DNA from 4 places in the Enterobacter sp. JBIWA008 genome. Region 4 is predicted to be linked to each of the others. Evidence: predicted binding sites of a transcription regulator. Region 4 holds the regulator's gene; each other region holds the start of a gene.
The links. The regulator CRP, encoded in region 4, controls carbon source genes, mostly activating them, when cyclic AMP is high. The targets are predictions, from matches to a motif close to ATGTGANNNNNNTCACAT.

Region 1 (3,403 bases), 160 kb from region 4:
AATTCCGGATTAATCTCGCGTTTAACCTCAACCCCCAGGCTGCGGAATGATTCGGCCTGTGCCAGCAGGTTGCCACGTCCGGAGGCGAGTTTTTTCATCGCCTGGCGGTAGTTATCCTGCGCACGATCCAGGCTCTGCCCGACTGAAGACATGTCGTCCACGAAGAGGCGCATTTTGTCGTACAGCTTGCTGGCGCGGTCGGCAATCTGCTGCGCGTTGCGGCTCTGGTGCTCGTAGCGCCAGAGGTTCGCAATGGTGCGTAACGCCACCAGCAGCGTGGTGGGGCTGACCAGCATAATATTATTTTTGAGCGCTTCCGTTATCAGTTCGGGCTGTCTGTCGAGTGCCAGCAGAAACGCGGGTTCAACCGGGATAAACATCAGGACATAATCCAGGGAGCGGAGACCCGGCAGCTGCTGGTAGTCTTTTCTGCCGAGCAGGCGAATATGATTACGCACGGAGGCAATGTGCTCCTGCAGCGCGGATTCGCGCGTGTAGTCATCGTCCGCATTAAAGTAGCGTTCATACGCCACCAGCGTCATTTTGGCGTCGATCACTACATCTTTACCCTGCGGCAGCCGCACAATCACATCCGGCTGCATGCGAGAGCGGGCATCGTTTTCGATACTCACCTGCGTTTCGTATTCGTATCCTTCGCGCAGACCAGAGGCTTCCAGGACGCGGGTCAGCACCACTTCTCCCCAGTTGCCCTGGGTTTTGTTATCCCCTTTCAGCGCACGGGTCAGGTTGACCGCTTCCTGCGCCATTTGCGCATTCAGCTGCTGGAGATTGCGAATCTCATGCGCCAACGTGTGCCGCTCGCGGGCTTCCTGACCAAAGCTGTCCTGCACCTGACGGCGAAAACCGTCCAGCTGTTCACGCAGCGGCGTCAGCAGGCTGTTCAGGCTCTGGCGGTTCTGTTCGTCAACGCGGCGGTTGCTGTGTTCGAAAATTCGGTTGGCGAGGTTCTCAAACTGTTCGCTGAGACGCTGCTCGCTGTTGATCATCTGGCGGATTTTGTCTTCCGCATGCAGCTGGGTGGATTCAAGGCGGGTAGTGACTTCGCGGAGATCGGCCTCCAGCGAGGTGTTAATGTCGCGCAGGTTACGCAGCTCGTTGTTAAGTAATTCGCACTCGTCGCGCCAGTGTTCGCTCAGAGCAAGCTGCTGTTTTGTCGCGCTTAAATCGGCGACCATCTCTTCTCGCTCGGCCAGCTGGTCGGCCTTCTGCTGTGCATGCTGGTAGCTGGAAATCAGCCAGCCAATCCCTAAGCCCACCAGCGCAATCACCGCGTAAATCAGGATTGAGATATCCACAATGCCCCCTGCATCAACGTATTACCCGCACAAAATAGAATTGTGCTGTATAAACGTCCAGTTTGAAAGGGTTTTCCTGCGAGGCGCTACGCAAAAAATAAAGGCCGAACGCGTCGGCCTTTGATTTCAGAAGAGAGGATTAGATCAGGCGACGCGCTGCTTCCACCACGATTTTCACTGCATGACTTTCGGTCTGCTTCATGGTTTCGGCGTTCGGGATCTCCTGCTGGGTACGGTTGACGATAACGCCCGCCACCATACCGGCACGCAGACCCTGGCTTGCACACATGGTCAGCAGCGTTGCGGATTCCATTTCGTAGTTCATCACGCCCATGGACTGCCACTCTTCCATTGAGCCTTTGAAACGGCTTACCACGCGGCCTGAGAAGGTGTCGTAACGCTCCTGGCCCGGGTAGAAGGTGTCTGAAGAGGCGGTTACGCCCACGTGGGTGGTTGCGCCCACGGATTTCGCGGCTTCAACCAGCGCGGTGGTGCATTCGAAATCAGCCACTGCCGGGAATTCCATCGGTGCAAAGTGCAGGCTTGCGCCGTCCAGACGAACGGACGCGGTCGTGACCAGCACGTCGCCTACGTTGATATGCGGCTGGATAGCACCGGTGGTACCGATACGCAGGAAAGTACGAATGCCCAGCTGTGCCAGCTCTTCAACAGCGATAGACGTAGACGGGCCACCGATACCGGTAGAACACACGATCACGGCTTTACCATCCAGCTCTGCGCGCCAGGTGGTGAATTCACGATGGGCTGCCAGCTTAACCGGCTTATCCATCAGCGCGGCGATCTTTTCCACACGCTCTGGATCGCCAGGGACGATAGCGAGCGTAGCCCCTTGTAAATCGTTTTTGGTGAGGCCGAGATGAAAAACATCAGACTTAGACATAGGTGACTCCTCTGTGGGTCGGTTAGTCAGAAGAAGTAAAACGGTACTTTACAGAAGCAGTAAGCATAATTTCGTGACGTACCTCACCATGAATGAAAATGATTACATTGAATTTCCATAAAAAAGTGATTCACATCACATTAACAAGTTATATCGTCAGGTGCTGCACAAAAGATAGACCGTTTAAGGCACTGTGAGTTGTTAACCTGGTGTCTATATTTACCTTTGCGCTAACTGATTGGTACGGAGAATGCCATGACTGAAAGAACCGGTTTTGCACCTGCTGCGGCCCCCCATGCTTCAACCATCGTGTCGACGCCAGAAGCGGCAATTACCGCAGGTGAGACCTCTATTCCCTCGCAGGGGGAGAATATGCCTGCTTATCACGCGCGGCCAAAATCGGCAGAGGGTCCGCTACCCATCGTGATTGTGATTCAGGAGATATTTGGTGTTCACGAACACATTCGCGACCTCTGCCGCCGGCTGGCGCTGGAAGGGTATCTGGCCGTTGCCCCAGAGCTCTACTTCCGTCAGGGCGATCCGAACGACTACAGCGATATTCCCACACTGCTCAGCAACCTGGTCAGCAAAGTCCCGGACGCGCAGGTGCTGGCCGATCTCGACCACGTCGCCAGCTGGGCGGCGCGCAACGGGGGCGATCCGCATCGTCTGCTGGTCACCGGTTTCTGCTGGGGTGGACGCATTAGCTGGCTGTATGCCGCGCATAACCCGCAGCTTAAAGCCGCTGTCGCCTGGTACGGCAAACTGGTGGGTGATAAAACGCTGAATTCACCGAAACATCCGGTCGATATCGCAACCGAGTTAAACGCCCCCGTGTTAGGGCTTTACGGCGGTCAGGACACCGGTATTTCACTGGATTCGGTAGACACCATGCGCCATGCGCTGCGTTCGGCAAATGCGAAGGCGGAGATTGTGGTCTACCCGGATGCCGGGCATGCGTTTAACGCCGATTATCGTCCGAGCTATCACGCAGAATCGGCTAAAGATGGCTGGCAGCGTATGCTGGCGTGGTTTAGCCAGTACGGCGGTAAGAAGGCGTAATAGCAAAATGCCGGGTAAGCGTTAGTGCCACCCGGCAATACAGCACCGCTACGCCTGACGCAAATTCTGCGCCGCCTTCACCATGTTCGCCAGCGCCGCGCGCGTCTCCGGCCAGCCGCGGGTT
Region 2 (3,403 bases), 1.2 Mb from region 4:
AGGGAGTCGAGCACGCCTTCCATTGGGGCCAGTAAAACACGCATAGCAGTACCTGTGAAAAAAGACGCGCTATAGTAGCCGCTCTCTATATCGCTGGGAAGCGCTTCTGTTCAGGGAAAAAGTCACCCGGAGTTGCCCCGACAATAGCGCGAAACGCCGCCGCAAATGCCGCCTGACCGGAAAACCCCAGCATCCAGGCCACCTGTTTAACCGAGTATCCGTTGGCGAGCAGGTCCAGCGAGGCACAAATCCTGGCACGCTGTCGCCAGGCCCGGAAGCTAAAGCCGGTATCTTTGATAAACGCACGTGAAAATGTGCGTTCAGACATGGCGGCCTGTTCCGCCAGCCTTTCCATAGGAACATCCCAGTGATTGTTGGCAATGATGTCACAGGCAACGCGATATAAGCGCTCATCCACGGGCATCGGCAGTTCGGCCGAAATCTGTTGCGCCTCGCTGAGGATATCGAGCAGCAAAACGGCCATGCTGCGCTGACTGGCTGGCCGGTATTCCGCGCTGAACAGCCCGGCGATCAGCTCTTTGAACAATGCTGTCGCCATAATCACGTGAACCTCTTCTTTCCGCTTAAAAGGCTCGCATTGCGATATCAGCGTGGGGCTAAACCACACCGCACGGAGCTCAGTTGCGGATAACACGCTGTAGGTGTGTTCCTGAAAGGGAGGGATCCACAGCGCGCGCTGCGGCGGTATGACCCAGCGCTTACTGCCGGTTTCGACCAGCATCACCCCTTTGATGGCAAACAAAAGCTGCCCCTGTGAATGCCGATGAGGTGGATCCACTTCGCCGCGCGTATAGCTAATTGCCCCTCTGGACCATCCGATGTCATCGTCGTGAATTGGCGTTTTATCGATAACGGTTGGCATTTCACATTCCTCCCTTCCTCTTATGATGCTGCTTGTACACGTAACCGGAGAGAGACGCAATGCACATTCATTTTATCATTCATGAACATTTCGAAGCGCCAGGCGCCTATGAAATCTGGGGGAAAAATCGCGGCTGTAATTTGAGCTACACCAGAGTTTATCAGGGCGATCCGTTACCCGAGGATCTGGAGAGCATGGACCTGCTTATCATCATGGGAGGCCCGCAGTCACCCGCCACCACGCTTGAGGAGTGCCCCTGGTTTGATGCGCAGGCGGAAATGCGACTAATCGGCCGCGCAATAGAGGCGGGTAAAACGGTGATAGGCGTTTGTCTGGGCTCGCAGCTTATCGGTGAAGCGCTGGGCGCAGCGTTTTGCCATAGCCCGGAAAAAGAGATCGGCAAATTTACCGTCAGGCTCACGGATGCAGGCAAGGCGAACCCGCTATTTAAGGATTTTGGCCACGAGCTGAACGTCGGTCACTGGCATAACGACATGCCAGGGCTGACGCCACAGGCTAAGGTTCTCGCTTACAGCGAGGGCTGTCCCCGACAGATCGTGCAATACGGCGAACGGGTTTACGGTTTTCAGTGCCATATGGAACTGACGCCGGAGGTCGTAGAGCTGCTGATTGAGCATTCGCACAACGACCTCCGCCGCGCGGCTGAATTCCGTTTTGTCGAAACGGCGGAAAAACTTCGCTCGCATGATTATCGCGAAATGAATCAGGCGTTGTTTTCTTTTCTCGATAAACTGACCGCCTGACGCTGATGCAATCTCTGGCGCGTCACTTCGCCACCTCACTCCCTTTCCTCTAAACTGTAGCCTGCCCCTGTAAGGCGATGCCGGACGTTCCATTCTGGAATGTCTGGTATGCTCAAATTTCATGATGTGATCCGTGGCACATTTTTAGGTTTAATTGTATGATGAATGCGTTTCAGCAAGGACTAACTCCATGAGCAAATCATTGAACATTATCTGGCAATATCTGCGCGCATTCGTCCTGATTTACGCCTGCCTGTATGCCGGGATTTTCATCGCGTCGCTGCTGCCCATCACCATTCCCGGCAGCATTATCGGCATGCTGATCCTCTTCGTTTTGCTGGCGCTGCAAATCCTGCCTGCAAAATGGGTCAATCCCGGCTGCTTCGTCCTCATTCGCTATATGGCGCTGCTTTTCGTGCCTATCGGCGTCGGCGTCATGCAGTATTTTGATTTGCTCAAGGCCCAGTTCGGCCCGATTGTGGTCTCCTGCGCGGTCAGCACGCTGGTGGTTTTCCTGGTGGTGAGCTGGAGTTCGCATCTGGTGCATGGCGAACGTAACGTGATTGGGGAGAAAACAAAGAAATGATAGCCAATATCTGGTGGTCGCTGCCGTTAACCCTGGTGGTGTTCTTCGCCGCACGTAAACTTGCCGCACGCTTCAAAATGCCGTTGCTGAACCCGCTGCTGGTGGCAATGGTGGTGATCATTCCATTCCTGCTGCTCACCGGCATTCCTTATGAACGCTACTTTGCGGGCAGCAAAATTTTAAACGACCTGCTGCAGCCCGCCGTTGTCGCGCTTGCCTTTCCTTTATATGAGCAGCTTCACCAGATCCGCGCCCGCTGGAAATCCATCATTACCATCTGTTTTGTGGGCAGCCTGGTGGCGATGATCACCGGCACGTCGGTGGCTCTGCTGATGGGGGCCTCCCCGCAGATTGCCGCCTCTATCCTGCCTAAATCGGTGACCACGCCTATCGCGATGGCGGTCGGTGGCAGCCTCGGCGGTATTCCGGCCATCAGCGCGATGTGCGTTATTTTCGTCGGTATTCTCGGCGCGGTGTTTGGTCACACCCTGCTGAACGCGATGCGTATTCATACTAAGGCGGCACGGGGACTGTCGATGGGCACCGCCTCCCACGCGCTGGGCACTGCCCGCTGTGCGGAGCTGGATTATCAGGAAGGGGCATTTAGCTCGCTGGCGCTGGTGATCTGCGGGATTATCACCTCCCTGCTGGCCCCGTTCATTTTCCCGCTGATTCTGGCGGTGATGGGCTAAAATTTGCGATGCGTCGCGCAAATTTCATTTTGATTTCATAAGTTGCATACATAATGAGAAGTGGATCACATATAAAGCCCTGACGGCTCCGTAAACTACCGATCCATTAACCTTTATGAGGCAAACGCCATGCACCCACGTTTTCAAGCTGCTTTCGCCCAGCTTGCAGAGAATTTGCAGTCAGCCCTTGCTCCCGTTCTGGCAGATGCACACTTCCCCGCCCTGCTGACCGCGGAGCAGGTCACGATGCTGAAACAAGCAGCGGGACTGGACGAAGATGCGCTGGCTTTCGCACTGCTTCCTCTGGCTGCCGCCTGCGCGCGGGCCGATCTCTCCCACTTTAACGTCGGGGCGATTGCCCGCGGCGTCAGCGGCACCTGGTACTTCGGCGGCAATATGGAGTTTCTGGGCGCGACCATGCAGCAAACCGTTCACGCCGAGCAGAGCGCCATCAGCCACGCCTGGCTGCGCGGTGAAA
Region 3 (3,403 bases), 2.1 Mb from region 4:
GTTTTTGCAGGTCAAACCGGAGGATGAACGTGCCGACGTTGCCGGACTGCTGGCGCACGGCGGCGCGGATGTGGTGCCCGTGGTCACCCACGGCAAGCTTGTCGGCTGCCTGACCGAACGCGAAATCGCCCATCTGCTGGAAGATGACGTCACCGAAGATGCTCAGCTTCAGGGGGCGACGCTGCCGCTGGAAAAGCCCTATCTGGAAACCAGCGCCTTCAGCCTGTGGAAAAAACGCTCCGTCTGGCTGCTGCTGCTGTTTGTCGCGGAAGCCTACACCAGCTCGGTCATTCAGCATTTTGAAGAGGCGCTGGAGTCCGCCATCGCGCTGGCGTTCTTTATTCCGCTGCTGATCGGCACGGGCGGCAACAGCGGGACGCAGATCACCTCCACGCTGGTGCGCGCCATGGCGCTGGGGGAAGTGCGTCTGCGCGACGTTGGCCGCGTGCTGCGCAAAGAGATGACCACCTCGCTGATGATTGCCGCCACGCTCGGTATCGCCGGATGCATTCGCGCCTGGATGATGGGGATTGGGCTGGAAATTACGCTTATCGTCAGCCTGACGCTGGTGTGCATTACGCTGTGGAGTGCGATTGTGTCGTCCGTCATTCCGATGGTGCTCAAGCGCTGCGGCATTGACCCGGCGGTCGTCTCCGCGCCGTTTATCGCGACGCTTATCGACGGCACCGGTCTGATTATCTACTTCAAGATTGCGCAATATACGCTGGGGCTGGAGTAATCTTGCGAGCACCTCTTTCCTGTGATTGAGGTGCTCACTGTGCTACACGTCACCCAGCTGATGCGCAATCTCGCGCAGCTGCTGGGCCAGCGCCTGGAGGTTTTTTCCCTTCTCCCCTTTCGGCCCGGTAGACTGTCGCACCACCAGACGAGCAGGTAAAATCGAGGACATGCGCAGGGCACTCTCTTCGCCGCTGTCCAGAATGCGGCGCACCGCCTCTTTACCCTGCAGATCTAAATCCAGTGAGACCGTCGTCAGCGCCGGGTAGAAGAACGAGCTTTCGTAGGTATCATCGTAGCCAATCACCGACTTCTCGCCCGGAATGGAAATCTGCTGCTGGTGGAAGGCGCTTAGTACGCCCAGCGCCATCTGGTCGTTGGCCACCAGCACGGCGGAAAACTGCGGCGTTTCGCGCAGCATCTGCAGCGCGCCGGCATACCCGCTCTGCGCATCCCAGTTGCCGCGGATCACCGAGGCGGGCTCCAGCCCGTAACCCTTCAGGGTTTCGATCCAACTTTTTAGCCTCAACTGTGCCGACACAGAGGACTCCGGCCCCGCCAGCAGGGCGATGTCGCGATGGCCCAGCTCGTAAAGGTATTTAACGCTGGCGCGGGTCCCGTCCGCCGGGTTAAACGAAACGTTAAACACGGAACTGTACGGGTCGACGTCCAGGAAAAGACAGACGATATCGTCGTTTTCGGTGGCGATTTTCTGCGCCTCTTCGGCCTCCAGCGGCACGTTAATGATCACCTTGCTCACCAGCTGGGACTTCAGCTCGTTGATAGAATCCTGAATGCTTTGGTTGACGTTCTCATCGATCATCGAGATCAGCACCTGGTATCCCTCCACGTTCGCATAGCGTTTTACCGCTGCGGCCACCTGGGAAGGCGCGTGCAGAGCCAGTGAAATAGTCACCAGCCCGACGGTCTGACTCTGCTTGCCGACCAGCTGCTGGGCCAGGCGATTCGGCACATACCGCAATAACGCTATGGATTTCTCCACCTTGTGACGCGTGGCTTCGGATACATTGGCAGATTTATTCAGCACCCTGGACACGGTCTGATAGGAGACGCCCGCGTGGCGTGCGACGTCCTCTAACGTTGCGCTTTTCGACTTCATGGTCCGGTTCCTTATGTTGTTATGCGCTGATTGTAACAGGGGCGCTGATAAAAAACGCTTACCACCCTCATCTCGCGAGCAAAATGCACCAAAAAAGTATGACGCTCACAATGACACAATTTGTGGACCAGCTCATCACTCGTAACAAAATAGTCTATTTTATTTGCAGTTAATCACACATTTAGGATCGTGTAATTGCCAGAAAACAGGTTTAGGCATTTTATGACAGCGGATTTGTGAACGTATTACAAAACAATAAGAGGGTAACAATGAACACGACGATCCGCTCTGTATCCGTTGCGCTGGCTGCCGCGTTAGCGTCTCCATCGCTGTTTGCCGCGTCTTCGGTACCGATTGATTTTCATGGCTATCTTCGCTCCGGCGTGGGCGTCTCACGGGATGGTGGGATGGAGGAGTGGCAGAAGAACAAAATTGGCCGTCTGGGTAACGAAGCCGATACCTACGGTGAGCTGGAACTGGGCTCTGAGGTCTACAAAAAGAACGACGTAAGCTTTTATCTCGACAGCATGGTGAGCATGGTGTCTGACGGTTCAAACGATAATGAAACCACCTTTGGCGACGATGCCCAGTTTGGCCTGCGTCAGCTGAACCTGCAGATCAAGGGGCTAATTCCGGGCGATCCCAACGCGGTTATCTGGGGTGGGAAGCGCTATTACCAGCGCCACGACCTGCACATCATCGACACCAAATACTGGAATATCTCGGGATCCGGTGCAGGTATTGAGAACTATACGCTCGGCCCCGGTGCGGTCTCCGTGGCGTGGATCCGCGGCGATGCCAACGACGTGGACTACCGCGTTGACGGTGATAACGACGTAAACATCAACTATATCGATCTTCGCTATGCGGGCTGGAAACCGTGGGCGGGCGCATGGACAGAAGTGGGTATTGATTACGCCATGCCGAACCCGACCAACAAACAGAAAGAGTACGGCGGCCTTTACGAGGCCGACAACGGCGTGATGGTGACCGGCGAGATCAGCCAGGACATGCTGGGCGGATACAACAAGCTGGTGCTGCAGTACGCTAATAAAGGCCTGGCGCAGAACATGGTGTCCCAGGGGGGCGGCTGGTACGACATGTGGAACTATGTGAACGATGCCAGCGGCTACCGCGTGATTAACACCGGCTTAATTCCCATTACCGACAAGCTCTCTTTCAACCACGTGTTGACCTGGGGTTCGGCGGACGATACTACGCAATATACCGATAAATCCCGCCTGATTTCACTTGTCGGCCGCGCGCAGTACCAGTTTACCGAGTATGTCCGCCTGATTGGCGAAGTGGGTGGTTTCTACCAGAAAGACACCTACACCGACGGGTCTGACTACAAGCAGAGCGGCGAGAAATACACCATTGCCCTGGGGCTGGCCGATGGCCCTGACTTTATGTCGCGTCCGGAACTGCGCGTGTTTGCTTCTTACCTGAATGATTCCGAAAAAGGGAAATCCTTCGAGGACGGCACCGCGAATAATACCTGGAACTTTGGCGTGCAGGTCGAAGCCTGGTGGTAAGCCTTCATTT
Region 4 (3,403 bases):
CCATATCAACTTCCAGCGCGTGCCGACGGTGGACACCTCCAACCCGTTTGCCGCCAAAAGCATCCCGTCGCTGGATGAGAGCTTTGTGGTGATCCATTTCCGCAACCTCGACGGTATTGATTACCCCTGGCTGCTGGCCATGCTGCAGGGCTCGTTTATTTCGCACATGAATACGTTAGTGGTGCCGGGCGGTAAAATGGGGCTGGCGATGGAGCTCATCATGACGCCGCTGGTGGAGCGACTGATGGAAGGGAAGCAGATAGCGTGAACATGTTCCCTCTCCCAGTGGGAGAGGGTTAGAGTGAGGGCATCAACACGCACGATGCCCCATTAATTAGCCCTCGATCACTTCATACGAATGCGTGATTTTTACCGCTTTCTCCAGCATTAACGCCACAGAGCAGTACTTCTCCGCAGACAGGTCCACCGCACGCGAGACCGCCGCGTCTTTCAGCTCTTTACCGGTGACCACAAAGTGCAGGTTAATATGGGTGAACAGGCGTGGCGCCTCTTCGCGACGCTCTGACGTGAGTTTGACCTCACAATCCGTCACGTCATGACGACCTTTTTGCAGAATCGACACCACGTCAATGGCGCTGCATCCACCTGCCGCCATCAGCACCATTTCCATTGGGCTTGGCGCTTTATCGCCGGAGTTGCCGTCCATCAAAATCTGGTGTCCTGACGCGGACTAGCCCAGGAACGTTAAACCTTCAACCCATTTCACGCGCGCTTGCATATTCTTAAACTCCAACGTTGCATTTTTGGTGACAGATTACGCGTGCGTTACATTTCTCGCAATGGAAGGCGACCTGCATCATGCTGAAGCGAGACACCAGGAGACACGCGGCGAAAGCTATGCTAAAACACTCTGGATGCTACAGTAATACATTGACGTTACACATGTATGCAGAGGACATCAAACTTTACTGGCTGCGAAACGTTACGGTAGCCGACTTCCCAGGGTATGGGTAAGAATTCGATTGCAACCCCAGAGTCCGGATGCATCTGATGACTCTGGTGACAGCTTATAACAGAGGATAACAGCGCATGGTGCTTGGCAAACCGCAAACAGACCCGACTCTCGAATGGTTCTTGTCTCATTGCCACATTCATAAGTACCCATCAAAGAGCACGCTGATTCACCAGGGTGAAAAAGCGGAAACGTTGTATTACATCGTTAAAGGCTCGGTGGCAGTGCTGATCAAAGATGAAGAAGGGAAAGAGATGATCCTTTCTTATCTGAACCAGGGCGATTTCATCGGTGAACTGGGCCTGTTTGAAGAAGGCCAGGAACGTAGCGCCTGGGTTCGAGCAAAGACAGCATGTGAAGTGGCTGAAATTTCTTACAAGAAGTTCCGTCAGCTGATTCAGGTTAACCCTGATATCCTGATGCGTCTTTCTTCCCAGATGGCGCGCCGTCTCCAGGTCACCTCAGAGAAAGTGGGCAACCTCGCCTTCCTGGACGTGACTGGCCGCATCGCACAAACCCTGCTGAACCTGGCGAAACAGCCAGACGCAATGACCCACCCGGACGGCATGCAAATTAAAATTACCCGTCAGGAAATTGGTCAGATCGTCGGTTGCTCCCGCGAAACAGTGGGCCGTATCCTGAAAATGCTGGAAGATCAAAACCTGATCTCCGCCCACGGTAAAACCATCGTGGTCTACGGAACGCGTTAATTCCGCTTAAACGGCGTGCCATCGCAAGGTGTCACGCCGTTTTTGTCTCTACTCCCCATGTGGCGCAGGCTGATCTATCACCCGGAAGTTAACTACGCACTGCGACAAACGCTGGTGTTGTGTCTTCCTGTGGCCATAGGCCTGATCCTCGGACATCTTCAGCAAGGCCTGCTGTTTTCCCTCGTGCCCGCCTGCTGCAACATCGCCGGTCTGGACACGCCGCATAAGCGCTTTTTCAAACGACTGATTATCGGTGGCTGCCTGTTTGCCGGCTGCAGCCTCGCCGTACAGCTTTTACTGGCCCGGGATATCCCGCTGCCGCTGATCCTGACCGTGCTGGCAATGACCCTCGGCGTCACGGCAGAAATCAGTTCGCTGCACGCCCGCCTGCTTCCCGCTTCGCTGATTGCGGCCATCTTCACGTTGAGCCTCGCCGGGAACATGCCGGTGTGGGAGCCGCTGCTGATCTACGCCCTGGGGACACTGTGGTACGGGCTGTTCAACTGGTTCTGGTTCTGGCTGTGGCGCGAACAGCCGCTGCGTGAATCCCTGAGCCTGCTCTATGTGCAGCTTGCGGATTACTGCGAGGCCAAATACACCCTGCTCACCCAGCATACCGATCCGGAAAAATCCTTACCGCCCCTGCTGACGCGCCAGCAGAAGGTGGTGGATCTGATAAGCCAGTGCTATCAACAGCTGCATATGCTTGCCGCCAACAAGAACCACGAGTACAAACGGCTGCTGCGCACCTTCCAGGTCGGGCTGGATCTGCAGGAGCATATCTCCGTTAGCCTGCACCACCCGCAGGAGGTGCAAAAGCTGGTCGAGCGCAGCCATGCCGAAGCGGTGATCCGCTGGAACGCCCAGACCGTGTCCGCACGCCTGCGCGTGCTGGCCGATGATATTCTCTATCACCGCTACCCGACGCGCTTTAACATGGATAAGCAGCTGGGCGCGCTGGAGAAAATCGCCCGTCAGCATCCGGATAACCCGGTCGGCCATTTTGCCGCCTGGCACTTCAGCCGCATCGCTCGCGTGCTGCGCACGCAACGCCCGCTTTATCCCCGCGACCTGATGGCGGATAAGCAGAAACGTCTTCCGTTATTGCCCGCGCTCAGAAGCTATCTGTCTCTTAAATCGTCCGCCCTGCGCAACGCCGCCAGGATTAGCGTTATGCTCAGTACCGCCAGCCTGATGGGCATGGCGCTGCATCTGCCGAAACCGTACTGGATCTTAATGACCGTGCTGTTTGTCACCCAGAACGGCTACGGCGCCACGCGGGTGCGCATTCTGCATCGAGCTGGGGGAACGATGGCCGGGCTGATCATTGCGGGCGTGACGCTACACTTCCACGTGCCGGAAGGCTATACCCTGGCAGGGATGCTGGCGATCACGCTGGTGAGCTACCTGATTATCCGCAAAAACTACGGCTGGGCGATGGTAGGCTTTACGGTAACGGCGGTATACACCCTGCAGCTACTCACGCTCAATGGCGAACAGTTTATTGTCGCCAGGCTGATTGATACCCTGATCGGCTGCCTGATTGCCTTTGGCGGCATGGTCTGGCTGTGGCCGCAGTGGCAAAGCGGGCTGCTGCGCCAGAATGCCCACGACGCGCTGGAAGCGGATCAGGAGGCCATCAGGCTGATCCTCAGCGACAATCCTCAACCGACGCCGCTGGCCTGGCAGCGAATGAAGGTCAACCAGGCGCACAACGCCC

Region 1: the regulator CRP is predicted to act here: its motif matches at 2,341-2,358, upstream of udp (uridine phosphorylase).
Region 2: the regulator CRP is predicted to act here: its motif matches at 1,772-1,789, upstream of KGP24_RS15485 (CidA/LrgA family protein).
Region 3: the regulator CRP is predicted to act here: its motif matches at 2,020-2,037, upstream of KGP24_RS08365 (maltoporin).

The regions. Positions count from the first base shown of each region.
Region 1 is NZ_CP074149.1:4,591,282-4,594,684, forward strand. It holds gene rmuC (DNA recombination protein RmuC) at 1-1,316, opposite strand, end outside; gene udp (uridine phosphorylase) at 1,456-2,217, opposite strand; gene KGP24_RS22290 (dienelactone hydrolase family protein) at 2,473-3,279, shown strand; gene metE (5-methyltetrahydropteroyltriglutamate--homocysteine S-methyltransferase) at 3,328-3,403, opposite strand, start outside.
Region 2 is NZ_CP074149.1:3,220,405-3,223,807, forward strand. It holds gene dusC (tRNA dihydrouridine(16) synthase DusC) at 1-44, opposite strand, end outside; gene KGP24_RS15475 (helix-turn-helix transcriptional regulator) at 86-883, opposite strand; gene KGP24_RS15480 (type 1 glutamine amidotransferase) at 943-1,647, shown strand; gene KGP24_RS15485 (CidA/LrgA family protein) at 1,838-2,233, shown strand; gene KGP24_RS15490 (CidB/LrgB family autolysis modulator) at 2,230-2,925, shown strand; gene cdd (cytidine deaminase) at 3,055-3,403, shown strand, end outside.
Region 3 is NZ_CP074149.1:1,740,277-1,743,679, reverse strand. It holds gene KGP24_RS08375 (magnesium transporter) at 1-739, shown strand, start outside; gene KGP24_RS08370 (LacI family DNA-binding transcriptional regulator) at 782-1,858, opposite strand; gene KGP24_RS08365 (maltoporin) at 2,128-3,393, shown strand.
Region 4 is NZ_CP074149.1:4,432,203-4,435,605, forward strand. It holds gene KGP24_RS21595 (phosphoribulokinase) at 1-268, shown strand, start outside; gene KGP24_RS21600 (OsmC family protein) at 335-667, opposite strand; gene crp (cAMP-activated global transcriptional regulator CRP) at 1,051-1,683, shown strand; gene KGP24_RS21610 (YccS/YhfK family putative transporter) at 1,741-3,403, shown strand, end outside.